4 regions of the Geobacillus sp. FSL W8-1251 genome follow, and region 1 is predicted to be linked to each of the others. Evidence: riboswitches for the same ligand, from Rfam matches in the RefSeq annotation. Region 1 holds a riboswitch; each other region holds the start of a gene.
The links. Region 1 has a riboswitch for S-adenosylmethionine ahead of NSS88_RS04450 (methionine biosynthesis PLP-dependent protein). Riboswitches for the same ligand answer to the same signal wherever they lie in the genome.
Positions count from the first base shown of each region.

Region 2: it holds a riboswitch for S-adenosylmethionine, as region 1 does, so the genes downstream of both, NSS88_RS02085 (AraC family transcriptional regulator) here and NSS88_RS04450 (methionine biosynthesis PLP-dependent protein) in region 1, are expected to answer to the same signal.
Region 3: it holds a riboswitch for S-adenosylmethionine, as region 1 does, so the genes downstream of both, metK (methionine adenosyltransferase) here and NSS88_RS04450 (methionine biosynthesis PLP-dependent protein) in region 1, are expected to answer to the same signal.
Region 4: it holds a riboswitch for S-adenosylmethionine, as region 1 does, so the genes downstream of both, NSS88_RS10950 (methionine ABC transporter ATP-binding protein) here and NSS88_RS04450 (methionine biosynthesis PLP-dependent protein) in region 1, are expected to answer to the same signal.

Region 1 covers NZ_JBBOUF010000001.1:871,249-878,311, reverse strand. Annotated here, with positions in the region: gene NSS88_RS04490 (hypothetical protein) at 1-149, shown strand, start outside; gene NSS88_RS04485 (thioredoxin family protein) at 289-609, opposite strand; gene NSS88_RS04480 (hypothetical protein) at 738-974, shown strand; gene NSS88_RS04475 (YjcZ family sporulation protein) at 1,051-1,203, shown strand; gene NSS88_RS04470 (stage VI sporulation protein F) at 1,330-1,587, shown strand; gene NSS88_RS04465 (GNAT family N-acetyltransferase) at 1,705-2,139, opposite strand; gene NSS88_RS04460 (YjcG family protein) at 2,136-2,660, opposite strand; gene NSS88_RS04455 (alpha/beta hydrolase) at 2,699-3,427, opposite strand; SAM riboswitch class I at 3,621-3,731, shown strand; gene NSS88_RS04450 (methionine biosynthesis PLP-dependent protein) at 3,931-5,034, shown strand; gene metC (cystathionine beta-lyase) at 5,038-6,216, shown strand; gene NSS88_RS04440 (HD-GYP domain-containing protein) at 6,468-7,063, opposite strand, start outside.
Region 2 covers NZ_JBBOUF010000001.1:405,567-412,629, reverse strand. Annotated here, with positions in the region: gene NSS88_RS02105 (ABC transporter ATP-binding protein) at 1-105, shown strand, start outside; gene opp4B (oligopeptide ABC transporter permease) at 124-1,092, shown strand; gene NSS88_RS02095 (ABC transporter permease) at 1,114-2,022, shown strand; gene opp4A (oligopeptide ABC transporter substrate-binding protein) at 2,036-3,820, shown strand; SAM riboswitch class I at 3,871-3,975, shown strand; partial or broken gene NSS88_RS02085 (AraC family transcriptional regulator) at 4,156-4,332, shown strand; partial or broken gene NSS88_RS02075 (YjiH family protein) at 4,858-5,031, shown strand; gene mscL (large conductance mechanosensitive channel protein MscL) at 5,114-5,509, opposite strand; partial or broken gene NSS88_RS02065 (YeeE/YedE family protein) at 5,659-6,881, shown strand; gene NSS88_RS02060 (carbohydrate kinase family protein) at 7,049-7,063, shown strand, end outside.
Region 3 covers NZ_JBBOUF010000001.1:2,261,986-2,269,048, reverse strand. Annotated here, with positions in the region: gene NSS88_RS11990 (hypothetical protein) at 1-131, opposite strand, end outside; gene NSS88_RS11985 (YtzC family protein) at 264-527, opposite strand; partial or broken gene NSS88_RS11980 (hypothetical protein) at 649-873, shown strand; gene NSS88_RS11975 (tRNA (mnm(5)s(2)U34)-methyltransferase) at 984-1,571, shown strand; gene NSS88_RS11970 (tetraprenyl-beta-curcumene synthase family protein) at 1,629-2,738, opposite strand; gene NSS88_RS11965 (gamma carbonic anhydrase) at 3,077-3,625, shown strand; gene metK (methionine adenosyltransferase) at 3,648-4,859, opposite strand; SAM riboswitch class I at 4,989-5,103, opposite strand; gene pckA (phosphoenolpyruvate carboxykinase (ATP)) at 5,323-6,909, shown strand; gene NSS88_RS11950 (Rpn family recombination-promoting nuclease/putative transposase) at 7,034-7,063, opposite strand, start outside.
Region 4 covers NZ_JBBOUF010000001.1:2,084,788-2,091,850, reverse strand. Annotated here, with positions in the region: partial or broken gene NSS88_RS10970 (carboxymuconolactone decarboxylase family protein) at 1-209, opposite strand, end outside; gene NSS88_RS10965 (hypothetical protein) at 275-466, shown strand; gene NSS88_RS10960 (MetQ/NlpA family ABC transporter substrate-binding protein) at 572-1,423, opposite strand; gene NSS88_RS10955 (methionine ABC transporter permease) at 1,439-2,107, opposite strand; gene NSS88_RS10950 (methionine ABC transporter ATP-binding protein) at 2,097-3,125, opposite strand; SAM riboswitch class I at 3,214-3,323, opposite strand; gene NSS88_RS10945 (hypothetical protein) at 3,397-3,741, opposite strand; gene NSS88_RS10940 (thioredoxin family protein) at 3,895-4,209, opposite strand; gene NSS88_RS10935 (toprim domain-containing protein) at 4,206-4,565, opposite strand; gene NSS88_RS10930 (DUF2553 family protein) at 4,737-4,877, opposite strand; gene gcvH (glycine cleavage system protein GcvH) at 4,951-5,334, opposite strand; gene NSS88_RS10920 (arsenate reductase family protein) at 5,428-5,805, opposite strand; partial or broken gene NSS88_RS10915 (hypothetical protein) at 5,885-6,055, opposite strand; partial or broken gene NSS88_RS10910 (3-hydroxyacyl-CoA dehydrogenase family protein) at 6,049-6,615, opposite strand; gene NSS88_RS10905 (YuzL family protein) at 6,799-6,948, shown strand; partial or broken gene NSS88_RS10900 (proline dehydrogenase family protein) at 7,011-7,063, opposite strand, start outside.

The DNA.
Region 1 (7,063 bases):
CGACGGATGAGGAAATTCAAGTCCAATTGAAACCAAACGACCGCTCCGAGCGGACGCGGACGACCGATGAGGAAATTTCGATTGAATTCATGTTTGACAGCCCGCAGCTGATGCGCCAGCCGAAAGACTACGACGAAACTGAATATTGACGGTTTCCGTTTCCACAATCAGCGATCCATAAGGAGCTGTCTGTTCATTCGCATGGCTGTCCGAGAAGGAAAGCTTCCTTCTCGGACAGCCTCTTTTTGTTGCCCTTCTTCTCTGGCGAGGCAAGGATGCCGCCCCGTCTTACTCCGGCAGGGACTGCAAAAAGGCGCGCACTTCTTCCGGCGTTTTCGCATCAGCGCTATGCAGATGGGCGATTTTTTCCCCGTTTCGGAACACAAGAAGACTTGGAATGCCAAGCACTTGGTACTTATCACTAATATCTGGAAACTGATCTCGGTCGATTTCGAACCAGTCGTACTGCCCGTAATCGCGGATGATGTCATCGATGAACATGTTCAGGCGCACGCAGTCTGGACACCAAGTTGTGTAAAACTTCATAATCGCTGGCTTATCGCCGGAAATGGCCGCCTCGAATTGCTCAACTGTTTCAATTTGTCTCACATTCGTTCCCTCCCTTTCATGTTGCCGTTCATCTTTACTTTACCATATGGCAAGGCAAAAAAAGAACGGGGACGCCTTCACCTCGGGCAGTCGTTTTTGCATACAACAGTAAGAAAGGAGGGGAAAGTGTGAGCAAAGAGTTGGAAAAAGCGCTCGAAAATTGGGTTGCGTCGCGCAAAGAAGGGCATGAAACGTTCATCCGTCTGTTTGAACAATGGGGAAAGGACTTTAACAAACAGCTGCAAGAAATCGAAAAATTGAACAATGGATTTTTAAAAAGTGTACAAGGCAACTTGGACTACATCGAGCAATGGTTTGCGAAGAAGGAGCGGGAATTTGCCGAGCTGTTCCGCCGATTTGGATGACAAAATGGCCTTTGCGCCCATACGCTCCGCTAAGCCGGTGAATACGATACAGTAAACGGAGAAGGAGGTGAACATTATGATGGGCTTCTGCGGTTATGGTTATCCTTACGGCTACGGCTATGGCGGTGGCTATGGCGGTGGCTATGGCGGTGGCTATGGCGGTGGCTTTGTGCTGATTGTCGTGTTGTTCATTTTGTTGATTATTGTCGGCGCGGCATTTGTCGCCTAACGGAAAAAGCGAATGGGATACGGGCCGTTTCGGCGCCACGGAGCGGCTCGTATTTTTCTTTCCCTAATTTGATGCACGCCGAGGCGGGAGCATCATACGATATAGCAGGGAGAAGGAGGCAGAACGATGGATCAGCAATTTTTTAAAAACATCGAACAGAAAACAGGTGTCAATATGAAAGACGTTTTTGAGCTCGCCAACTCGCTGCAAAACGCCAATTTCAGCGATGAAAAAACGGTGCGCCAAGTGGTGAAGCGGGTGGCGCAAATTGCCAACCGGAAAGTGCCAAAAGAACTTGAGGACCAAATCGTCAAGGCGATCGTCCATAACGGCAAACAAATTGATTTGAACACGATCGCCAATATGTTGAACAACAAAAAGTAAGCAAAAGGGAGCTTGCGTGCGCACAGCTCCCTTTTGCTCTGCTTGGCTCAGGAGAGCGAAACGATGTTCGATGATCCCAAGCCTTGGATCAGTGTAGACGAGGCTGTTCTATGGCCATCATTCGAGCGATTTCACCATCGTGACATGTGGGATGCCGGCGTCCATAAAGACGCCGGAGACGGTCGTATAGCCGAGCTTTTGGTAAAACGGTTCTGCGTGCGTCTGGGCGTTCAGTTTCGCCGTTTTCGCCCCTTTTGTTTTCGCAAGCTGCTCCAACGCCTCCATCACCATCCGGCCGACGCCGCGGCCGCGGTAAGCCGGCAAAACGCAGATGCGCTCCGCTTTGCCAACCCCTTCATCGACCAGGCGAAACCGGCCGGCTGCGACTGCTTGTTCGCCATCGTATAGGACGAGATGGAACGATTCATGTTCAAATGCATCGATTTCTTCTTCTTCCGGCACGTTTTGCTCTTCGATGAATACAATCCGACGGACGCGCAACGCGTCTTCATACAACGCGCGGTCTTCCGTTGTTCCAATGGCGACGTTCATTCTCCCGTTTCCTTTCCTCCAACGATAAAGGTTTCATAGACAGTCCATGATCCGTTCTCGAGCTGGTAAAGAAGGTGGAACCGGTCGACCGTCTCTTCAAAATGGACGTTTTGCAGCCGCAGTTGGCTGTAGACGTCAGCGTATTCCGCATTCGGCAAATCGCGGCCAATTGTAATGTGCGGCACGAACACGAATTCCGGCTCCCCGGCAAACAAGCCGCTGTGCAGCTGCTCGTGCAACCGTTCCAGCACTTCGTTTGGCTCGACTTTCAAATAAATGATGTGGCTTGTCGGGTAAAACGAGCTGAATTTCGTCACTTTGATCGGAATTGGCTCCGTTTCCGCTGCGATGCGGCGCAGCTCTTTCGTCATTTCTTTGATTTGCTCCTCATCCGCCTCAAACGGGTATTTTAATGTAATGTGCGGCGGGATGAGGGCGTAATGGCTGTCGTACCGCTTCCGGTACGAGTTGGCGAAGTCTTGAATCCGCTTTGGCGGAAAAATGACAATGACGTACTTCATTCCGCTTTCCCTCCTTCAGATGGTTCGTTTGCCGTTATTTACAGCGACAAAATGGCCGATACCGCCCGGGGCACATCCGGCTGCCAATACGTCCATGCATGCCCGCCGGCAAATTCATGGTACGTGTAGGAAAACCGCTTTTCGATCAATAAGTCCCGTGCGGCCCGGTTCGGGGTGATAAAATCGCGTACATGGCCGTCCGTCGTTTTGACCGCCGTTTCTTCTGCGCCGATGGAATGGTAAAGGGAAAGAAGCGACGGGGCGCGGAACGCGCGGATGCGTTCGAGCACCGAGTCGTCAATGTAAGGAGACTGCATGGCGATTTTTCCAAATGTATGCGGATACAACAGACCGGCTAGAAGCGACACGGTTCCTCCCAGCGAATCGCCAATCAGCGCTCGTCCTTTGCCCATTTGATACGTCGGCAGCTCGCGATCCAAAAACGGCGCGAGCTCATGGGCCAAAAAGCGGATATAGGCTTCGTTTTTTCGACCGGCTGGGTGGTATTTCTCGTAGCGGTCGCTGACGTTCCGGTACGGGATGCCGACAACGATCGTTCGGTCGATCGTTCCTTCGTCCATGAGCGTCTCGATCACGCTTTTGATTTTTCCGTACATAAAATAATCCTTGCCGTCTTGCGCGATTAATAAAGAATATTTATGCAACGGAGAAAAATCGCTTGGCAAGTAGACAAGCAACCCGATTTCTTCTTGCAGCTCCCTGCTGTAAAGCGTATAATCGCGCATCGTTCCTGATGCTGTCGCCATGATCATCCTCCATGAAAGCGCAAGTTCACTTGTTATTGTAACATATTTAGGCAAAAAGATGTTAACGAAGGGCTCGAATTTTTCGTGAACTTGCCGAACATTGGTGCCGGCAAAAAAAATGACTTGCAAAAATGACCGGAATGCGTTACATTTTTTAATAAATTAACAATTAACAAAATTAAATACGCAGCGGTTCTTATCAAGAGAAGCGGAGGGAACTGGCCCAATGAAGCTTCAGCAACCAGCCGCCCGACGGCCAGGTGCTAAATCCAGCGAATTGAGCATTCAATTCGGCAGATAAGAAGAAGCATGACCATGTTCGTATGGAAAAGTCTTCTTCTTAGAAGACTTTTTTTATTTACTCAAGCGGCCGCTCCCTCAACCGAGAGGCGTCGAGGATCAAGGCCCTCGGCTGCTGCTTGACCAACAGCGGCGCTTCGTTGGGCGTTAAGTGGTTGGCCGTTGATCCATGATGGAATTTTCAACAGAAGGAGAGAGATGAGGTGGATAAACTAGAAACGTTGTTAGCGCAAATTGGCAACCGGAGCGAAACGGTGACGGGGACGGTCAACCCGCCAGTTTATTTTTCCACCGCCTACCGTCATGCCGGCATCGGGGAGTCGACCGGGTTTGACTATATCCGCACCGGCAACCCGACGCGCAAAATCGTCGAAGAAGCGATCGCGAGACTGGAAGGCGGCGACCAAGGCTATGCGTTCAGCTCCGGCATGGCCGCCATTCAGACAGTGCTCGCCTTGTTTGAGAGCGGAGACGAGTTTCTCGTATCGGCCGACCTTTACGGCGGGACGTACCGCCTGTTTGAGCGCGGCTGGCGCAAGTACGGTCTCGGCTTTCATTACGTCGATTTTGCTGATCTCGCTGCGGTGGAAGCGTGTATCACCGAAAAAACGAAAGCGATTTTCCTGGAAACACCGACGAACCCGCTTATGCATGAGACCGATATCCGCGCCGTCTCCGAATTCGCCAAACGGCATGGGCTGCTGCTGATCGTCGATAACACGTTTTACACGCCGGTGCTCCAACGCCCAATCGAACAAGGCGCCGATATTGTCATCCACAGCGCCACGAAATATTTAGGCGGCCATAACGACGTGTTGGCTGGCCTTGTCGTCGCCAAGGGCGAGGAGCTCTGTCAACGCCTGACCGAGTATCAGAACGCCATCGGCGCGGTGTTGTCGCCGTTTGATTCGTGGCTGTTGATTCGCGGGATGAAAACGCTGGCGCTAAGGATGCGCCAGCATGAAGAAAACGCCAAGCGCATCAGCGCCTTTTTGCGCGAACATGAAGATGTCACTGATGTGCTGTATCCGGGGAGAGGCGGGATGCTGTCGTTCCGGATTGCCGATGAAAAGTGGGTGAACGGGTTTTTAAAAAGCTTGCGCCTCATTACATTCGCGGAAAGCCTGGGCGGAGTCGAAAGCTTTATTACGTACCCAGCGACGCAGACGCATGCGGACATTCCTGAGGAAATCCGCATCCAAAACGGTATTTGCAACCGGCTGCTCCGCTTCTCGGTCGGCATCGAACATGCGGATGATTTAATCGCCGACTTGGCGCAAGCGTTCAAACACATGAAAGAGGTGTAAGCGATGGAACGGGAATGGTCGTTTTCAACGAAACTGCTCCATAATGAATGGAAAGTCGATCGCCACACGGGAGCGATGAGCGTGCCGATCCAGCACGCCTCCACGTTCCATCAGTTCGATTTCGCCACGTTCGGCAAATACGACTACAGCCGCTCCGGCAACCCGACGCGCGAGGCGCTTGAGGAAACGATCGCGGCGTTAGAAGGCGGAACGCGCGGATTCGCCTTCGCTTCTGGCATGGCGGCCATTTCGACGGCGTTTTTGCTCTTGTCCCGAGGCGACCACGTCCTCGTGACCGAAGACGTCTACGGCGGCACGTACCGGATGATCACGGAAGTGTTGACCCGCTTTGGCATCGAGCATACGTTTGTCGATATGACAGATTTAAACACAGTAGCGGAAAACATTCGTCCGAACACGAAAGTCATTTATATGGAAACGCCGTCCAATCCGCTGTTAAAAGTGACCGATATTCAAGGCGTCGTCAAGTTGGCGAAGGCGCATGGCTGTTTGACATTCTTGGATAATACGTTCATGACGCCGGCGTTGCAGCGGCCGCTTGACCTTGGCGTCGATATTGTCCTTCACAGCGCCACGAAATTTTTAGCCGGCCATAGCGACGTCGTCGCCGGATTGGCCGTGGTGAAAGATGAAGAGTTGGGAAAAGAGCTGTACAAACTGCAAAACGCGTTTGGTGCCGTTCTTGGCGTCCAAGATGCGTGGCTTGTGCTGCGGGGATTAAAAACGCTCCACGTTCGGCTGAAGCAGTCGTCCGAATCCGCCCTGGCCATCGCTGAGTATTTGGCGCGCCATCCGAAAGTGGAAGATGTGTATTATCCAGGGCTTTCGCACCACCCAGGCCATGACATCCAGCGCCATCAGGCGGCCGGGTTTGGCGCTGTGCTGTCGTTCCGTTTAGCCGATGAAGAAGCGGCTCGGACGTTCGTCCGAAACGTCCGCTTGCCGGTGTTTGCTGTCAGCCTTGGGGCGGTCGAGTCAATTTTATCGCACCCAGCGAAAATGTCGCATGCGGCGATGCCAAAAGAAGAGAGGCTCCGGCGCGGCATTACCGACGGCTTGTTGCGGCTGAGCGTCGGGCTTGAGGATGTCAACGATTTGATCGCCGATTTTGAGCAGGCGTTGTCGTTTGTTCAGGAGCGGCCGTCAGTTTCAACGCCATAGCCATCAGCCCGCCAAGCCTTCACAGCTCGGCGGGCGGGTCAAGATGCCGCTGAGGTTGACAACAGCCGCTCCTCTTTTAACTTCCCTCCGAAAGAAGTCTCCTACTTCTAAACGTGAAGGTGCGCCAGCACCAGTGAAAGTGGGAGATGAATGTCGGTTGGCGTTAGCCAACGAATAGGATAGAATATGGCTAGAACGGACACCTTCGGAACGAAGGGAAGCGTAAAGGGTTCTTGTGTGTGGCTTACCGTTCAGCGAACACACACAAGTCGCTTGAAGCCCCCACCTCTAAGCGAAGCGTAGGTGGTGGGTAGTTCACGCAAAATGGCATCGGGAACGCCGATCTTTCCGATATCATGCAGTAGAGCGGAACGATACAAGGCATCAAGCTGTTCATTCGGAAGGGAAAGCTTTTCCCCAATCGCGAGTGCGTAACGGGCCACGCGCAGCGAGTGCCCAGCTGTATAAGGATCGCGGGCGTCAAGCGCCGCTGTCAGGACAGTGATGAAACGGTTGAGCAGTTCTTTGTTCGTTCGGTCGCGTCGATGCACAGCGTCGATCATATGATTAAATCCGCGAAGTAAATAGGCAAATTCATCGGTATACACATTGTGGGCGACGGGTTTATACGTTTCGTTTTCCGCCCGTTTCATATGACTTAACAGCACACTGACCGGCTCATGGATCTCATCGACCAACAAGCGAGTCAAGAAAACGGAAAACGCGATCGAAAACAGCAAAATCACGGCTGCCCAGGGCCAATACGACCAATGGGATGCACTCGGTCCGGCGAGCGACCATTTGATTTCCGTCGCTAAGCTGAACAATGAGACAGGAAATGTGCTGC
Region 2 (7,063 bases), 470 kb from region 1:
GTGGAAAAAGAATATGAGCAGTCGTATTCCCGCTATTTTGATGAAAACGGCCGGGCTCACCCGCTCAAGCCGATTTCGCCGACGCACTCGGTGGCCATTCCGTAAAGAGGGGGAGACGGGAAGATGCTGAAATTTATTTTACGGCGAATCCTCATTATGATTCCGCAATTGTTTTTGCTGAGCGTCCTCATTTTCTTGCTGGCGAAGGCGATGCCGGGCGATGCGCTGACGGGGCAGCTGGCGGCCAACCCGAAAATGGATCCGCAGACGCTTGAGGAAATGCGGGAAAAACTTGGCTTGAATGATCCGGTACATATTCAATACATCCGTTGGGTGAAAAACATGCTGCAAGGGGATCTCGGCCTTTCCTATATCCACCAGCAGCCGGTCACTGATCTGCTGGCCGGACGGATCGGGAATACGGTGTTGCTGTCGGCGGCGATTTTAATTTTGACGTACCTGATTGCCATTCCGCTTGGCATCGTGTCGGGGCGATGGACAGATACATGGGCTGATAAGCTGATCGTCGGCTACAGCTATCTCGGGTTTGCCACGCCGATGTTCATTTTTGCTTTGATCATGCTGTTTATTTTCGGTTTTCACCTTGGCTGGTTTCCAACCGGCGGCAGCGTGGACGTTCAGGTCGAGGAAGGGACGCTCGCTTACTATTTAAGCAAATTGAACCATCTCATGCTTCCGGCGTTGTCGGGAGCGCTCATCAACACGGTCGTTACGCTTCAATATTTGCGCAGCGAAATCGTCGATACGAAAGTGAAAGATTTCGTGAAAACGGCGCGGGCGAAAGGCGTGCCGGAGCGGCACATCTATTGGCGCCATATTTTGCGCAATTCGTTTTTGCCGATCGCGGCGTTTTTAGGGTATGAGATCACCGGGCTTGTCGGCGGTTCCGTGTTTTTGGAGTCGATCTACAGCTATCCGGGGCTTGGCCAGCTGTTTTCGCAGTCGATTATGCAGCGGGATTACAGCGTCGTGACGGCGCTCGTCATGATTTCCGGCCTGGCGACGCTGGTGGGCACGCTGTTGTCGGACATCATTTTGAGTGCGGTCGACCCGCGCATCCAGATTGAGTAGGGAAGGAGGAAGACAGCTGACATGAAAGCGGAAATCAGCGGCCCAACGCCGGCCGGAGCGAACATCGAGAAAAGCCCTTCCGCCTTTTCGATCATGTGGCGGGAGGTGGTTCGGGATCGGCTCGCGCTTGGTTCGCTCATCATTTTAGGAATCCTTTTGTCGATCGTCTATGGCGTGTCGCTCTTTTTGGATCAAGAGGAAATCGTGAAAGTGGATTTTCTTTCCATCTATTCTCCGCCGTCAGCGGAACACTGGCTTGGCACAGACTACGGAGGGCGCGACGTGTTTGGCCAGCTCATCATCGGCGCCCGCAATTCGTTTACGATCGGGCTGGCCATTACGCTCATCACTGGGGCGATCGGCCTCATTGTCGGATTGGTGGCCGGCTATTTCGGCGGCTGGATTGACAATGTCATTATGCGCATCATCGATTTTATTCTCGTTCTGCCGTTTTTGATGCTCGTTATTGTTTTTGTCGCCATTGTGCCTAAATATAATGTATTGACGTTCATTTTGATCATGAGCGCGTTTTTGTGGACGGGCAAAGCCCGGCTGATCCGCGCCAAAACGCTGACCGAGCGCGAGCTGGATTATGTCAGCGCGTCAAAAACGCTCGGCACGCCAGATTGGAAAATCATTATTTTTCAAATTTTGCCCAACCTCAGCTCGATCATTATCGTCAATTTGACGTTAAATTTGGCGGGCAACATCGGCATCGAGTCCGGGCTCACGTATCTTGGCTTCGGGCTGCCGGAGAGCACGCCGAGCTTAGGGACGTTGGTCAGCTATGCGACCAACCCGGATGTTTTGCAAAACAAATGGTGGGTTTGGTTGCCTGCGTCATTGCTTATTTTAGTGATGATGCTGTGCATAAATTTCATCGGCCAAGCGCTGAAACGTGCGGCTGATGCAAGACAACGACTAGGATAAGGGGGAAGAAAATGTGAAGAGAAAATGGCTGGCGGCTCTCGCCGCGCTCTTGCTCGTGCTCGCCGGGTGCACGGGCAAATCCGACACAACGAGCGGAAAGGGCAACAATAACGAAAAACCGGCGGCTCAGAAGGAAGACATCAGCAAATTCCCGATGACGGTGAAAAACGACGGGAAAATCATCGATGGCGGCGTGTTGAAATACGGCCTTGTGTCCGATACGCCGTTTGAAGGGATGCTCAGCTCTGCATTCTACACCGGAGCGCCCGACGCAGAGATTTTGCAATTTTTTGACGAGTCGCTTTTCCGGACGAACGGTGACTATGAAATTACAAATGATGGGGCTGCCACGTATGAGTTGTCGGATGATAAAAAGACGATGACAATCCATATTAAAGACAATGTGAATTGGCATGACGGCCAGCCGGTGACCGCTGAAGACTTGGAGTATGCGTATTTGGTCATCGGCCATAAAGATTACACCGGCGTCCGCTATGGCGATGCGCTCATCCAAGGGATCGTCGGGATGGAAGAATATCACAGCGGCAAAGCGGATAAAATTTCCGGCATTAAAGTCATCGACAAAAAGACGTTGACGATCACATGGAAACAGGCCAATCCGTCGGTGTTGACTGGCATTTGGGCGTATCCGCTGCCGAAGCATTACTTGAAAGACATTCCGATCAAAGACTTGGCGAAATCGGATAAAATCCGGAAAAAACCGATCGGGTTCGGTCCGTTTAAAGTGAAGAAAATCGTTCCGGGCGAGTCGGTAGAGTTTGTTCGCAATGATGACTACTGGGCTGGCAAACCGAACTTGGAAGGCGTCATTTTGAAAGTCGTCAGCCCGCAAGTCGTCCTGCAAGCGCTGAAAAAAGGCGAAATTGACGTCGCTGGGTTCCCGACTGACCAATATTTGAACGCGAAAGGGACGAAAAACATTCAGTTTATCGGTAGAGTGGGTTTGTCGTACAGCTATATCGGCTTTAAACTCGGCCATTGGGATGCGAAAAAGCAGGAAAACGTAATGGACAATCCGAAATTCCAAAACAAAAAACTGCGCCAAGCCATGGCGTACGCCATCAACAACCAAGAGGTGGCCGACCGCCTGTATCATGGTTTGCGCTTCCCGGCGAACACGCTCATTCCGCCGTCGTTCCCGGGCTATCATGACAGTTCCATCAAAGGGTATACGTACAATCCGGAAAAAGCGAAACAATTGCTGGATGAAGCGGGATATAAAGATGTGGATGGCGATGGCCTCCGCGAAGATCCAAACGGCAAAAAATTCAAGATCAACTTCTTGGCGATGAGCGGTGGGGACATCGCTGAACCGCTGGCCAAATTTTATATGCAATGCTGGAAAGATGTGGGTCTCGATGTTCAGCTTGTAGACGGACGCTTGGCGGAGTTCAACTCCTTCTACGATATGGTCGAAAAAGACGATCCGAAAGTGGATGTCTACGCCGCCGCTTGGTCAACTGGAACGGACGTCGACCCGTACGGATTGTACGGCCGCAACGCCATGTTCAACTACTCGCGTTGGGTGAACGAGAAAAATGATGAGCTGCTGGAAAAAGGCCATTCCGAGCAGGCGTTTGACAAGGAGTATCGCCGGAAAATTTACAGTGAATGGCAACAGCTGATGAACGAAGAAGTTCCGGTCATCCCGACGTTGTATGGTTTGTCCATTTATGCCGTCAACAACCGCGTCGCCAACTTTACGGTTGACCCGAGCTCGAAACTGACGTGGAAAGATGTCGGCGTCACGTCCGAGCAACCGGAAGTCGAACAATGACGATTGTTGCCTTTGATGATGTACGATAAGATAGAAGATAAATTGCATACGTCTTATCAAGAGTGGGCGAGAGAACGGGCTTGATGACCCCACAGCAACCTGCCGCAGGCAAGGTGCTAACACCCGCAAAGCGGTTTCGCTTTGGATGATAAGAACGGCTCATGACCCCTTTCGCCTCATTCCGAGGCGAAGGGGGTTTTTGTCGATGGGAGGTGAAGGAGAAACAGTGGAGGAGGCGGTTTCGCTCCGTGCTTGCATGGCCGCTCATCTCCCTGCCGCAGCGTTCTCCGTTTGTGTCATGCGCTGTGTGCAGGCGGAGCTCATCCGGTTTGACTCTAAGGCGGCGGCTGACAAGCATCTTGGCACAAATCCGCCGGTTTATGAAAACATACGGCCTTGACCGCGGCGGAACCGAGCGGGAGTATATGCGCATTTTTCAAGACATTTTGTACAATCCCGTCTTGTATCGCATCGTTCAAGAATTGATTTTATTTTTATATCGGTTGTTCCACTTGCCAGGCACCGCCTTTTTCTTAATGACAAAAGCCGTCGATGCCCGCCGTTTGATCGACGCCGTCGCTTCCTTTGTCGGCAGCTACTCCATTGGGTTATTGATCACTAATAAAGTGTTCAAAGAAGGCAAATATACCGTGAAAGAAGCGGCGATCATCGCTACCGGCTTTTCCACTGTATCCGTGACATGTGAAGAAGTTGGGATTAAGTTAATAGTAACTGAAGAGTCTTATACAAGCGGAACATCATTTTTAGACGGAGAAGCTCCAACCAAAGAAAATTATAATAAAAACAGAAGAATTAAAAGAGGTTTATTTAAATCCAATAAAGGGATTTTAATAAATGCAGACGTGAATGGAGCTTATCAAATAATTAAAAAAGTATCTCCAAATGCTTTTAACAAAAGCTATGGAGTAGAGGCTGTGGTGTTACAGCCATCTAAGATATCCGTATCTTAGTAAAGAGTAATGTTTTTTATTATATTTCTTTAATATTTTTTACCATTTTTAACATTACTCATAACATGGGAGAACTTGCGCGATGGCTTCATCATGATGATGGGCATTTTGCCGTCCATTATGTCAGTCGGACTGATCGGGCTGTTGCTCGCTGAATATACGCCGGTGTTTGACTGGTTGGGTTACCTGTTCTACCCATTCACCCTTCTGTTGCAAATCCCTGAACCGCTGTTGGCTGCGATTTTCGGGTTCGCCGCCATTCCATCAACCCGATTGAGAAGTTTCAGCGCCATGAAAGCCTGTCCATCTTCCAGACAGGCTTTCACGTCGTTTCCCGCTGCTGCTTTAACAAATCGCGAATTTCTGTCAATAGCTCCTCCTCTTTCGTCAGCGTCGGTGCGGTTTCCTTCACCTCTTCCTGCTTTTTCACCCGTTCATACAGCGTGTTGATCAATTTCACAAACAGGAAAATCGAAAACGCGATGATCAAAAAATCGACGACTGTTTGGATAAACGCCCCATATTTCACTTCCGCTTTGCCGACTTTCCAAGACAAATCGCTGAAATTGATGCCGCCTAGAATCAGCCCGACAAGCGGCATGATGATGTCATTGACGAGCGAGGAAACGATTTTGCCAAACGCCCCGCCGATGATCACCCCAACGGCTAAATCGATGACATTGCCGCGGACGGCGAATTTTTTAAACTCGTTCCACATGGTCATCTCCTTCCGAAGAAAATGTTCGTCTGCTATTATACCCGACCGGCCGCAACATTGAAACTTTTTAGCTTAAATCGTAGCAAATCAATTGGTTTTTATATATTATAGAATACGTTCATCAACCAAAACAAAAGGGGGAACGCATCGTGGAAGTGACCGCACAACAACGAGACGTTCGCGCGAAACAAGCAGCGAACGCCCCGAAACATCCGACTGCGTGGATTATTGCGGTCTCCATCCTCATATTGATCGGTGGCACGTTGTTCTTATATAGCCGTGTTTCCTGGCAACAGGCGCTTTTGTATGTGCTGGGAGCGTTTGGTGGATTTGTATTGTACCAGGCGCATTTTGGCTTTACATCCGCCTGGCGAAAGTTTATTCTATACCGCCAAGGGAAGGCATTCGGGCACAGATGATCATGATGGCGGCAGCCAGCGCGTTGTTTTTGCCGCTGCTCGTGAAAGGCTCAGTGCTCGGGCACCCGGTGTCAGGGTATGTATTTGGCGTGGGAGTATCGGTCATCGTCGGCGCTTTTCTGTTTGGCATCGGCATGCAGCTTGGCGACGGCTGCGCGTCGGGGACGTTGTACCATATCGGCGGGGGCGATGCGAACGGCATCGTGACGCTCATCGGGTTCATCGCTGGCTCCGTCATTGCGACGACCCACTTTGACGTGTGGGCGAAGATGCCGCAATGGAAGCCGTTCTCGTTCATTGGCGAGTTCGGCCCCTTGGGAGGGTTTTTGCTTCAGTTGGTTTTGCTTGCGGTCGTCTACTATGCGGTGACGGTGATGGAAAAACGACGCCACGGCCAACGCGTTGCTGCATCGCTTGAGAACCATCATGGCTGGAAAGCGATTTACAAAGGGCCGTGGCCGCTTCTGGTCGGGGCGTTGCTCTTGGCTGTAACGAACGCGCTTGTGCTGATGATTAGCGGCAAGCCTTGGGGCATTACGTCCGCCTTCGCCCTTTGGGGAGCGAAGTTCGTGCAGCTGTTTGGCGTCGATCCGACTGCTTGGGCGTACTGGCAAGATGAAGCGAAACGGCAGGCGCTCGCGAATCCACTCTACTACGATACAACGACCGTGATGGACATCAGCTTGATGGTCGGCGCCTTATTGGCCGCAGCGCTCGCTGGCCGCTATACGAAGCCTGTGCAATGGAAGCGTCCGACGCGCATGACGATCGGTGCGCTGATCGGTGGGCTGATGATGGGATACGGAGCCCGGTTGGCGTTCGGCTGCAATATCGGCGCGTATTTCGGCGGCATTGCTTCATTCAGCGCCCACGGCTGGGCGTGGTTTGTCTTTGCTTTCCTCGGCAGCCTGATCGGCGTCAAACTGCGTCCGTATTGCGCGTACAAAAACTAAACGTTCCGTCGTTTTGGCGGGGTGCTTTCTTTATGCAGGACGGCATATGGTACAATGGGCAGTGAGGCTTCGACAAGAGCAGCTGCCTGCTTGTTTGAAATCGTTTTCCTTGTTTTGGGAGAGCGGAAGGAGGACAGCGGTGTTCATTGGGAGAGGAGGGAAAAGGCATGCGGCAAGCGGCC
Region 3 (7,063 bases), 1.4 Mb from region 1:
CCACCTGTTTGTTCATACTGTTTTTTCGCCAGTTTCACCGGATCAAAGTCTTGGCCGAGTTCCAAATCGTTGTTGTTGTGACCGTTGCGCGTTTTTTGCTCCGGGTTCGTTTGTTTCAGACGTCGCTTCATTCCTTGTTCCTCCTTGTGTTCGCCATCAAGCAGACAGCCGCCCTGCGGTTGCTTTCCGTTTCACCGGTCAGGCAACATCCGCTTGTTATGCACCAGGACCTTCGATAGCGGCCATCGTGCAAAGCTCTTGTTTCATCGGTCAAGCAAAATCATCTCGTTTTGCAGCTGCTCAAGCTGAAGCCGCATCCGATGCAGCTGTTCGCGCTGCTGGGCGTTGCAACTTCGCGCCAAGTGAGCCAAATCGTTGACTGTCTGCTCAAGCATTTGCTGGGCGTTTGTGTATTCCGTGATGTTGTAGTGCTCTTGCTTTTGCGCTTCCGTATATTGTTCTTTCGCAAAGCGGATGACGTCTTCGCACCGCTGCAAAAATTCTTCCACCGATTGTCTTGTCGCCATGCGCTCACCTCTTTTCATGATGTTCCCTCATCTTTACTATGCGCCGACGCTTTCATCTGTATCACGTCAATGATTGGCAACAGTCGCTTTTTGCCGCCATCCGTGGTACAATGCAAGGATGATGCCATTTCAGCACAAGGAGAGAACGGCCGTGACAAACGCAATCCCATTTCCATATGCCGCCGACGGAAAACGGTATCACACATGGAACTGCCATTTGCAGCAAACGTTCGGCCCAAACGTGTTCAAAGTCGCCCTTGACGGCAGGTTTGACTGCCCGAACCGCGATGGGACGGTGACGTATGGCGACTGCACGTTTTGCAGCGCCGCCAGATCGGGCGATTTTGGCCCGATGTGGAGCGTCAACAAATGGGAAGGGCTAAACGCCATTGACGCTGAACTCAAGCGGCGGGACAGCTTTCAAGGAAAGCGGCGCGAACAGGGGGTGGCAAACGCATGGCCATCATGAATATTTTGCCGTTTGCCCGCTTTTTGCTTGATCAAGCAGTCAACGAAGGCGACATCGCCGTCGATGCGACGGTTGGCAACGGCCATGACACCGTCTTTTTAGCCGAGCTCGTCGGGGAGCGCGGGCATGTGTTTGGTTTTGATATTCAAGCCGAAGCGATCGCGGCGGCCAGAGCCCGCCTCGCCGAACACGGGCTGGACGGGCGGGTGACGCTGTTTCAGACAAGCCATAGCCTGCTGCTCGAAACGCTCCCCAACTCCGTTCACGGACGCATCGCCGGCGCCGTGTTCAACCTCGGCTATTTGCCGGGCGGCAATAAGCAAATCGCCACCCAGCCGGAATCGACGATTCAAGCGGTCGAGCAGCTTCTTTCCATCCTAAAGCCGGGCGGCATCATCGTTCTTGTCGTCTACCACGGCCATCCGGAGGGAAAGCGCGAACGCGACGCGCTCCTTGATTACGTCCGCTTTCTTGATCAACGGCGCGTCCATGCCTTGAAATACGAATTCATCAATCGGCAAAACAACCCGCCGTTTTTGATCGCACTCGAGAATCGGGCGGATGGGAGCGCCTGATTCCGTCCGATCCGCCGACGAACCACTGCTCTCGCCAGTACAAGCAAACGGCTGCCCTTACGAAAAGGACAGCCGTTTTTGTCGCTCCTGCCAAAAGCGGTACGCTTTTCCGTTCCAATAAAAAAACATCGACGCCGCCCCGCCGGCGCGGACGAGCCGGCGCGCCAGCCGGTGCAGACCGCGTTGCTTTTTCACCTTGGCATCCGACAAATACAACCCAAGAAGCCCTCGGTGAATAAGGCGGTGAAACTGGCCGTGCGGAAGGGCGCCGACATGGCGGTCGGCCTCTTCGATGAAATGGCAAAGCCGCTCAAGCATCACCGTTTCATTCGGATAGTAAAAGCAAAAATTCAAATCGCCGCCGGCTCGATCTTCCTCTTGATCGATCAAATAGTCGAGCAAAATGTGCAGCCCTTGAATGTATGGAAAATAACCGTCGCGCACTTGTCTCGCCATCTCCGGCGGCAGCGATTCGCCAAACGCATAGGCGACGAGACAGAAAATACCGAGCGTCGAACCGGAGCAGGCGGAAAACTCATACCACTCCATCGGCGGCAAGGCGTCTTTGTATTGCGCGAACCATTTCTCCAGCCGCGGCACCCGCTCGCTCGCTTCGACATGTTTATGCACTTGCAAGTCGCAATAATATCCGGCCAATTCATGCAAAAATGGGGCGATCGTCTCATAATGGCGCACCGTCTTGAGCACCTCTTGGCACGTGCGGACAAGCGCCGGCAAATAGCCGCCGTCTTCCTGTTCGCGGCGATGGCGGTAATAGTTCGACGGCTCGGCGCCGATTGTCAACGCGTCCGGCATCGAATCGTGCAAGGCGCGAAAGTCGAGCGGATCGAGCGAGGTGCTGCGGTCGCACAAATTATCCAAATAATCGCTAATCGTCTGGTAAGCCACGATAAAGCGGATGCAATCCTCCATGTTTTCTCCGGCCAAAAGCGCCAAAATGGAGCCGCCTTCGCAATGGAACGTTTTCGACGCGATGCTCGCCAAGGCCTGGCTCCGAAGCTCCGGGTCGGGAATGCGCTCGGCCTGGCGCCGCCAATAGGCAAGCTCGCGGTGGACAAGCGGAAGCACGTCACGATACACCATTTTCATCAAGGCGATGGGGTTTTTCGGAATGTTCAATCGGTTCACCTCAGGTGCAAACACCATGGTCTCGTCTCCTAGCATTTCCATCTTATCGGCAACCAAAATTGTTTCGCGTCTGAACAGCTTGCGATCTCGTCTTCCAGTATTGCCATCAATGCGGCCGGGGCAAATCATAAAAGGGTTGGCGACGGAATGAAAAAGCCGCTCAACAACGGTTCTTCTCACGTTGAGAAGCTTTTTGAAATCGGATCTTCTTCCCCGATCCCAACCACTCATCGGGCGAAACGAAACATTTTTCACCAATCCCGATTAGGCGCGCTCGCTTTCGTTGGCGATTTGGACGCAGCGTTGTACAATACATGGTGAACGATCGATTTTGCAACAGAAAGGAACGAACGCCCATGATTTACCCATACAAAGGCAAAACGCCGCAAATTGCCGCCTCCGCCTTTATCGCCGACTATGTGACGATCACCGGCGATGTCGTGATCGGCGAAGAGACAAGCATTTGGTTCAATACCGTCATTCGCGGCGATGTGGCACCAACGGTGATTGGCAACCGGGTCAATATTCAAGATAACTCAATTTTGCATCAAAGTCCAAACAATCCGCTTATCATTGAGGACGGGGTGACGGTCGGCCATCAAGTCATTTTGCACAGCGCCATCGTTCGCAAAAACGCGCTCATCGGCATGGGCTCAATCATTTTGGACCGCGCGGAAATCGGGGAAGGCGCGTTTATCGGCGCCGGCAGTTTAGTGCCGCCGGGCAAAAAAATTCCACCCAACACGCTCGCCCTCGGCCGGCCGGCGAAAGTCGTCCGCGAACTGACGGAAGACGATATCCGCGAAATGGAGCGCATCCGCCGCGAATATGTCGAGAAAGGGCAGTATTACAAAGCGCTGCAGCAACAGCGGACATCGTGCGCCGACAAAAAAGAGCTACCGTGATCAGGCAGCTCTTTTTCTTTCATCACTTGTCCGCCAGCGCCAGCGCTTGTTCTCTCAGCGTCGTCGCTTTATCAGTGCGCTCCCACGGCAAGTCGATGTCCGTACGCCCAAAATGGCCGTAAGCAGCCGTCTGTTTGTAAATCGGGCGGCGCAGGTCAAGCATTTTGATGATGCCCGCCGGGCGGAGATCGAAGTTGCTGCGCACGACCTCAATCAAAATATCTTCCGACACTTTGCCGGTGCCGAATGTATCAATGGAAATCGATACCGGACGGGCGACGCCGATCGCGTAGGCGAGCTGCACTTCGCATTTGTCGGCCAGTCCTGCCGCGACGATGTTTTTCGCGACATAGCGGGCCGCATACGCTGCCGAGCGGTCGACTTTCGTCGGATCTTTGCCCGAGAACGCGCCACCGCCGTGGCGGGCGTAGCCGCCGTACGTATCGACGATGATTTTGCGCCCCGTCAACCCAGCATCCCCTTGCGGACCGCCGATGACAAACCGTCCTGTCGGGTTGATGAAATAGTTCGTGTTCTCATCAAGCAGCTCCGCGGGCACGACCGGCTTGATGACCTGCTCTTTAATGTCGCGCTCGATTTGCTCTTGCGTAATTTCCGGATGGTGCTGCGCGGAAACGACGATCGTATCGACGCGCACCGGTTTGCCGTTTTCATCGTATTCGATCGTCACTTGCGTTTTCCCGTCCGGCCGCAAGTACGGCAAGACGTCCGTTTTGCGCACTTCCGCCAATCGGCGCGCCAAGCGGTGCGCAAGCGAAATCGGCAGTGGCATCAATTCTTCCGTCTCATTGCAGGCGAACCCAAACATCAATCCTTGGTCGCCGGCGCCGATCGCTTCAATTTCCTCATCAGTCATCTGACCTTCGCGCGCCTCGAGCGCCCGGTCCACCCCCATCGCAATGTCCGGCGATTGTTCGTCAATCGACGTCAGCACCGCGCACGTATCAGCGTCAAATCCGTATTTGGCGCGCGTGTAGCCGATCTCCCGGATCGTATCGCGGACGATGCGCGGAATGTCCACGTATGTTGATGTCGTGATTTCCCCGCTCACGAGCACCAGCCCGGTCGTGACGCTCGTTTCGCAGGCGACGCGGGCGGTCGGATCTTTTTCCAAAATGGCATCCAAAATGGCGTCAGAAATTTGGTCGCAAATTTTATCCGGATGTCCTTCCGTCACAGACTCTGAAGTAAACAAGCGGCGTTTGGCTGACATTCGGTTTGTTTCCTCCTCTTGGCATAATGTGGCGACACGGAACTCATTTCCCTTTTTCCCTTCGCAATATAAAAAACCTTTCCTGTAACGGCTGAGGAAAGGTCATGGCAATCGTATTGCTTCCTTTCACTCTTATCGTTCAAGGACTGCGCCTTGCCACAGGTTAGCACCATTTCACACATGTCCAGTTGTGACGGTTGCTGGGCTTCATCGGGCCTGTCCCTCCACCGGCTCGGGATAAGAGTATCCGTTCAATGACTTATCTTATCGCAACGGAATCGGCAAAGTCAACTATCAAAATTCATTTTTTATCATTTCCAGCCGAGAAAATTATTTCCTCAAGGAAATCGACACATTGGGCAAAAATAAAGTTTGAAAAACCCACGCAATTAGTATGGGCTATTAATAAAAATGTGTTATACTATTTTCAAGAGTGATTACAAAAAGAAGGCAGGTTTTGAACATGGGGATCACAAACATGACGAATAAGCTTGATTTATTGCTACAAAAACCGTACGTACATCACCAATTGTCCGTCGCCGAGCTCGTCGAGAAAGTCCTGCAACGGAACGAAGGACGGCTGACCCACACCGGAGCCGTCGCGGTGACAACCGGCAAGTACACGGGGCGGTCGCCGAAAGACAAATACATCGTCGAAGAACCGTCCACGAAGCAAACGATCGACTGGGGAACGGTCAACCAGCCGATGTCTCCGGAAACGTTTGAGAAACTGTACGACAAAGTGCTCGATTATTTAATGAAACAAGATGAACTGTTCGTCTTTAAAGGCTTTGCCGGCGCCGATCCGAAATACCGGCTGCCGATTCAAGTCGTCAACGAATTCGCCTGGCACAACTTGTTCGTCCATCAGCTGTTCATCCGCCCGAGCGCCGAGGAGCTCGCCGCGCACGAGCCGCAATTCACCGTCATTTGCGCGCCGAACTTTAAAGCCGACCCGAAGGTGGACGGGACGCGCTCGGAAGCGTTCATCATCATCTCGTTTGAACGGCGCACCGTGTTGATCGGCGGCACCGAGTATGCCGGCGAAATGAAAAAATCGATTTTCTCGGTCATGAACTATGTGCTGCCGGAACAAGGCATCCTGCCGATGCACTGCTCGGCCAACGTCGGGCAGGAAGGCGACGTCGCCCTCTTTTTCGGCTTGTCGGGAACGGGAAAAACGACGCTCTCGACCGACCCGAACCGCCGCTTGATCGGCGATGACGAACACGGTTGGTCAAGCCGCGGCATTTTCAACATCGAAGGCGGCTGCTATGCGAAATGCATCAAGCTATCGCGCGAGAAAGAGCCGCAAATTTTTGACGCCATCGGCTTCGGCGCGGTGCTCGAAAACGTCGTTCTCGATGACGCGACGCGGGTGCCGAATTACGACGACGGCACGCTGACGGAAAACACACGCGCCGCCTACCCGCTTCAGGCGATCCAAAACATCATCGACCCGAGCGTCGCCGGCCATCCGTCCACGATCGTGTTTTTGACAGCCGATGCGTTCGGCGTCCTGCCGCCGATCAGCAAGCTGACGCGCGAACAGGCGATGTACCATTTCTTAAGCGGCTACACAAGCAAGCTCGCCGGCACCGAACGCGGCGTCACCGAACCGGAAGCAACGTTCTCAACGTGCTTCGGCGCACCGTTTTTGCCGCGCCCGGCCGTTGAGTACGCGGAAATGCTCGGGCAAAAAATCGCCGAACACAACGTCCGCGTCTTTTTGGTCAACACCGGCTGGACAGGGGGGCCGTACGGCGTCGGAAGCCGCATGAAGCTCGCCTACACCCGGGCGATGGTGCAAGCCGCCGTCAAAGGGGAGCTCGACAACGTCGAAACGGTCAAAGATCCGATTTTCGGCCTCGCCATCCCGACCCGCGTCCCGGGCGTGCCGGATGACGTCCTGCAGCCGCAAAACACATGGGCCGACAAACAAGCATACGAACAAAAAGCAAAAGAGCTAGCGCAAAAATTCCGCGCCAACTTCCAAAAATTCGCCCACATCGATCCGTCCATCGAAAAACTCGGCGGACCGCTCGTGTAACAAGAACCCAGCCGGACAGGGAGCCGTTCCCTGTCCGGCTGTTTTTTCGAACGCATAAAATGATTGTCGTCGATCCCCCGGGATTTTTGTACGATTGGAGGTCGACGACAATGCGAAGGCGGGTTTACTTCTTCAGCTGTTCAATCTTTTCCGC
Region 4 (7,063 bases), 1.2 Mb from region 1:
TGCCAAGGGCGATCAATTGTTTTTCTTTTTTCGACAGCGCTCCCTCGGCAAAGCACGCTTCCGTAAACGCGTTAAACCGCTCGGCTACGTTCGAAAGTTTTTTGGGTGAACGCCTCTATCCCTTCTTTGTAGCGGTGAAGGGAGGATTCGACCGATGCATAAACGAATGGTATTGAAAGGGTGTGGAAACACCACCGTTTCGCCAACATCGACGGAATGTCATGATGAAAACGAATGGTTCTGTTCCACTCCCATCATCATAGGAAAGGGGGCAATGCCATTGATTCGTTGGGTTGTCTTTGCCTTAACCGCCGCTTTCGCTTCGTTTTTGGCATGGATCATCATCGGCAGCATTCTCGGTGAACACGGGGACGTCATCTTCAGTTTAACGACAGTGGTCGCCCTGCAAAACTGCGTCATCATCGTCATGCTCGCCGCCGTACTGGCGCGTTTGAACAACCGATGAAGCGCGGGAAAACAGACCGGCCGCGGCGTCTCTCCATCCAAAACGGTTTTGAACTTTCGGGCGGCTCTTTTTTGTGCAAAAAATAACGGAAGCGATTCGCTTCCGTTATTGATTGTTTGTCGCCGCTGGAATGACGGCGCCGTGGTATTTTTCTTTGATGAAATCTTGGATTTCTTTCGATTGCAGCACTTCGACAAGCGTTTTGATTTCTTTCCGGTTTTCATCGCCTTTGCGCACCGCCACAATGTTCACATACGGATTGTTTTTCGGCGACTCCACGGCGATCGGGTCTTTCGCCGGGTCCAAACCGGCGTCAAGCGCATAGTTGGCGTTGATCAAAACCGCATCGCCTTCGCCGTTTTTGTAAATTTGCGGCAGAAGTCCAGCATCGACGTCCGCTTTAAATTTCAAATGTTTCGGGTTTTCGACGATGTCGTTGACCGTCGCTTTCGTTTTATCGATGCCCGGTTTCAGCTTAATGAGCCCCTTTTCTTGCAGCATCGACAAAATGCGGCCATGGTCGGCGACCGAGTTGCTCATGATGATCGTCGCGCCGTCCGGCAGTTCTTCAATGCTTTTGTATTTTTTCGAGTATAAGCCGATCGGCTCGATATGAATGCTGCCGGCGTTGACGAAATCATAGCCGTACTCTTTCTTTTGCGATTCCAAATACGGAATGTGTTGGAAATAGTTGGCGTCGATTTGCTTCTCAGCCAGCGCTTTGTTCGGCAAGATGTAATCTTGGAACGTAATGATCTCCAAGTCGATGCCTTTTTCTTTCAAAATCGGTTTCGCTTTTTCCAAAATTTCCGCATGCGGCACGTTCGACGCACCGACTTTCAACTTCACCAATTTGCCGTCTTTGCCGCCTTCCGCGCTGTCGTTATTGTTGCCGCCGCATGCCGCCAAAGCGAGCACGAGAATGGCGGCGAGCAACACACCCAACCATTTCTTCATCAGTTGTTTCCCCCTTTATCGTTTATCGATTTTCGAAGTGACAAAGTCACCGATCAGCTGAATGATAAATACAATGACCAACACCAATACGGTTGCGACAAATGTCACATCGTTATGGTTGCGCTGGAACCCTTCCAAATACGCCAAGTTCCCAAGCCCGCCGGCGCCGATGGCTCCAGCCATCGCTGTATAGCTGACGAGCGACACCGCCGTCACCGTAATGCCGGAGACAAGCGCCGGCAATGACTCCGGCAGCAGCACTTTCCAAATGATCGTCCACGTTGAGGCGCCCATCGCTTGGGCTGCTTCGATGACGCCTTTATCAATTTCGCGAAGGGCAATCTCCACCATGCGGGCGTAAAACGGCGCGGCCCCAATGACCAAAGCCGGCAGCGCCGCATTGGCGCCAAGCATCGTCCCAACAAGCCAGGTGGTAAACGGAATGAGCAAAATGATCAAAATAATAAACGGAATGGAGCGGAAAATGTTCACAAACGCCGCAATCACGGTATTGACAAACCGGTTTTCCCATAGGTTGCCCTTCGCTGTCAAAAATAGAAGCAAGCCAAGAACGATTCCGAGAACGAAAGTGGCCGCCACCGCCACTCCCGTCATATACAGCGTCTCGACCGTCGCCGCCCACATCGTCTCCCATTGGACGTTCGGCAGGAGGTTAGCGAGCATCGTGAATCACCTCCACCGCCACCTGCTGGCTTTGAATGTAGCCAAGCGCCCGGTCAATTTCATCCGCCGCCCCATTGATGTGCACAAACAGCACCCCATAAGCGCCTTGATGGGTTTGCGAAATTTTCCCTTGCAAAATATTCATATCGACGGCAAATTGCCGCACGACCTGGCTGATGAGCGGCTGGCCGGCCGCCGCGCCGACAAACGTCAGCTGCGCGATCAGCCCGCTCGGGTATTGGCCAAACAAATGGGAAATCGCCTCTTCCGTCTCTTCCGGCTCGACGAGCTGCTTGACGAACCGCTTCGTGATCGGCTGCTGCGGGTTGCGGAACACGTGCAACACGTCGCCTTGCTCAACGATTTTGCCGTTTTCCATCACGGCGACGCGGTCGCAAATTTTGCGGATGACGTGCATTTCATGGGTGATCAGCACGATCGTCAGCCCGAGCCGCTTGTTGATGTCAACGAGCAAGTCCAAAATCGCATCGGTCGTCTGCGGGTCCAACGCCGATGTCGCCTCGTCGCAAAGCAGCACTTTCGGGTTGTTGGCGAGCGCCCGGGCAATGCCGACACGCTGCTTTTGCCCGCCGCTCAACTGCGACGGATACGCCTCTTCCCGCCCCGTGAGCCCGACGAGCTCGATCAATTCATCGACCCGTTTTTGCCGCTCCGCTTTCGGAACACCCGCAATCTCGAGCGGAAACGCAATGTTTTCCCGCACTGTGCGCGACCAAAGCAAGTTGAAATGTTGGAAAATCATCCCGATCTCTTGACGCGCCTTGCGCAGCTCCCGCCCTTTGATGCGCCCCATGTCGCGGCCGGCGACGACCACCCGGCCGCCCGTCGGCTTCTCGAGCCCATTGAGCAAGCGGATGAGCGTACTTTTCCCCGCGCCGCTGTAGCCGATAATGCCGAAAATTTCCCCTTCGCGAATCTCAAGCGACACATTGTCGACGGCCGTGACCGAGCCGTTAGCCGCTTGATAGATCTTTGTCACATGTTCGAGTGTAATCATCGTTTCACCTTCCTCCCCAAGGCGGCGGAGCGCAAAAAGAAAACCTTTCTGCCCGCAGAGAACAGAAAGGTATTGTGCACCATTCCGTCTCTTATCTCTCAAAGCAGGCCGCTTTGTGTGAATTGGCACCTTTTCAGCGCACGCGCTGACGGTTGCCGGGCTTCATTGGGCACATCCCTCCACCTCTCTTGATAAGAGCGCAACAATCGCCTATTCGATTGACTACAACTGTGATTGTATCACCTTGTGTCGAACATTGTCAATAAAAATTTCACCCAACATGCCGATATGGCTTAGCCAAATGGAGGAGCGACTCAAGCAGCAACAGATGACGAAAGCTTCCCGATACATGCACTTCGCGCAGCCGGACGAGCTGCTGCAGCTTCAGCTCGCCGTCTAAAAGCGAGCAAAGTGCTTTTTTGGAGCCGTGCACCGTCAAGACGTTCCGTTCATCAGGTTCCCTTCCGGCAGTAAGCTCCTTGCCGAGCGCCACCATGGCGGTCTCTTCCTCGCTTTCAAAGCGAACATACAGCTGCTCATCCGGCAAAATCGGCAACAAATGGCGCAACGTTTGCATCCGTTCCATAAACTGTCCTACCAACTCGCACATTTCCATTGAGCATCCTCCCCCCATCTCCTTTGTCCTTTTATTTCCATGCCGAAGGGGGAGAATCCTTTACAAAAATCTCGACAGCCGCCGTGGCGAACCAACGCCGTTTTTGTCATTTCCCATGAAATGTGTCAAACGGCGTCAAAAAATGGCGGATCGTCAACGCGGCAAACGGGCGCGGATTGCTTCGTACAAATAAGGGACCGAATGGAACGCATACCATTTGCCGATGATCTCTCCGCCGGCGAAAAGAAGCAAGCACGGAACGCTTTCAATTTTCCACGCCGCCGCCTGCTCGGGGATGTAGTTGATGTCCGTTTCGCAAAACGGTATGTCCGGAAACAATTGTTCTAGGACAACAAGCATGCGCCTCGCCAACTGGCACGTGCCGCACAGTGGGGTATACAACGAAAGAGCGAGAAGCGGCTCCCCTTCCACCATTCGCTTAATATCGTTTCGACCGATTGTGTTCACTCGCCTCTTCCTCTCATGAACGATTCGATACGGACGTCAAAATGGGCGCGCAGCAGCACATGCGCCAAATGCCAGATCGGGGCGGCGGCCACTTCGCGATACGCCCGGTCAATGTAAATATGCCCTGCTTCCGGAAACACCCGGCGGAACTGCCGGCGCAATTTTTCCCCCGCCTCGTCGGCATCGGCGAGCACGTACACATCCCGCCCTTCGAGTTCATCGGCCAGCTCCTCAAGGCGCGCATCGCTGATCGTGCCGTTCGTGCAAATGATGACAACCGGCTCGTTCAGCACGGCCGCCACTTTTTCCTTATCTGACCGCCCTTCCACAATAATCACTTTTTCCACCTGTCGCATGTCCGACCCACCTAACGTGAATGAGGATACAATATTGTATGGCAACAGAAAAGCAACGGCCATCCGCCGTTGCCTCCTAACACCAGCCCGCCTCCCCGTCGCAGTCGACATATTTTTGATCCGGTTCAACGGTAGCGGTGACCCATTTTCAAATTTTCCCATTTGTTCGCTTTATCCGTTTTTCCACGCTACAGCCGCAGGAAGCGGAAGGCGGCCGATGAGCTCGCCTCCCTCGTACAGTTCGATCGTGCGGCCGTTCCATTTGCCGGTGACCCGGTCCGTGACATCCAGTTGCTTCGTTTGCAACACCATCACGAGCACCCCTTTTTCATCACATTCCGGTATGTATAGGGGGCCCGGTTCGAAGCGAACTTTGCAGGAACGTTTATCCTTCGTTGATCATCGCTTCGTATTGTTCGGCCGTCAACAAGTTGTCCACTTCACTTAAGTCTTTCGGCTCAATAACGATCATCCATGCTTTTTCATACGGTGATTCGTTCACATATTCCGGATTGTCGTTCAACGCTTCGTTCACTTCGACGACCGTGCCGCTGATCGGCGCATACAATTCCGAGACGGTTTTCACCGACTCAACGCTGCCGAACGGCTCGTTCGCTGTCAGTTCCGCGCCGACTTCCGGCAGCTCGACAAACACGATGTCGCCCAGCTCCGATTGGGCGAAATCGGTGATGCCGATGCGCACTTTATCCCCTTCGACGCGCACCCACTCATGCTCTTTCGAATAACGGAGTTCTTTCGGCGTGTTCATTAAATCCCTCCAGTGCGGCAAGTTGTGTTCTTTTTCATCATAACCGATTTTTCGCCAAAACTCACTGAATTCATTTCATTTCGGCCAAATTTTTTATGTTTCCGTCGAAACGCGCCCGGCAAAACACGATTCGTAGTCTTGTTCGCGGAATCCGACCACGACCCGCTCGCCGTCCGTTAAAATCGGCCGCTTGACGAGCATGCCGTCCGAGGCGAGCCACGTGAGCATCTCGTCTTCCGAGGCGCCATCGAGCTTGTCTTTCAATCCGAGTTCGCGGTATTTCATGCCGCTTGTATTGAAAAATTTTTTGAGCGGCAGCCCGCTTTTTCGATGCAAGTCGGCGAGCTGTTCTTTCGTCAGCGGCTCGTCGACCAAATGCACCGTTTGCACCTCAATGCCGTGTTCATCGAGCCAACGCTTCGCCTTCCGGCACGTTCCGCATTTTGGATACCAGTAGAGCGTCAGCGCCATCCGCATTCCTCCCTTTCATTCGACGGCTTGGAATTCATGGAAAAAGAAGCACCAGGCAAACGCCTGGCACTTCCCATTATCACACAATATACCGTTCCGCTTCAATGAGGGCGGCAGCCGCCTCGCGTTTTTTCGCGATCACATTGATCGGCGTATGGCGCGTCAACCGGCGGAGAGCGGCGAGCATCATCCGCAGCGTGTCACCTTGTTCGACGGCGACAAGCGTTTCTTTCGCATGCGCCTCAATTTCATATAGGCGACCACATCCGGATCGGTATGCTCCGTCGGGATGATTTCAAGCAGCTTCAAATAGCGCGGCGGATTGAAGAAATGCGTGCCTAAAAAGTGTTTTTTGAAATCATCCGAACGCCCCTCCGCCATCGCGGCGATCGAGATGCCGGATGTGTTCGAGCTGACGATCGTCCCCGGCGTCCGCACCTCGTCAACGCGGGCGAAAACGCTTCGTTTGACATCCAAGTTTTCGACGACGACTTCAATGATCCAATCAATATCCGCCAGCCGATGGAAATCGTCTTCAAAGTTGCCGGTTTCAATGAGCGCCAGATTGTCTTGAGCCATCAGCGGCGCCGGCTTTTGCTTTTTCATCCGCTCCAGCGCCTGATTGGCGAGGCGGTTGCGCACTTGTTTATGCTCGAGCGTCCAACCTTTTGCTTCTTCCTCTTTCGTCAATTCCCGCGGCATGATATCCAACAGCAGCGTCGGAATGCCGACGTTCGCCAAATGGGCGGCAATGCCCGAACCCATGACGCCGAACCCAAGCACCGCAGCGCGCCGAATGCGTTTTGCCATTTCGGTTCCCCCTCACATCACTGAATGAATCATCATTCATTTTTTGGTAAAAAAATAGCCATGAAAACGTTATCTATATTCAATATATAGTATGTTGGTAATTTTTTCAATATATTTGCGCACATTTTTTTTCACATCGCCGCCGTTCTTTCAATCCATACTAACAACCAGGAGGTGAAGACGATGGCCCGGCTGAAAAAAAATCCGTCTGAACGCGGCATCAGCGCGGCGAGCGTGAAAGGAAACGCCGGCCCGACGGTCGAAGCCGACGGCGGCGGCAAGCGGACGAGCCAAAATCAGCAGTACAAAAAGCACAACATGCAAGGGGACTGAACGCCTAAGGGCGTCCGTCCCCTTTTTGCCTGCTTGACTTTCGCGCTGCCGGGCGATGGGCGTCACTTACGGAACATGCCTTTGACGACGAACGCCACGTTGGCCGGGCGCTCGG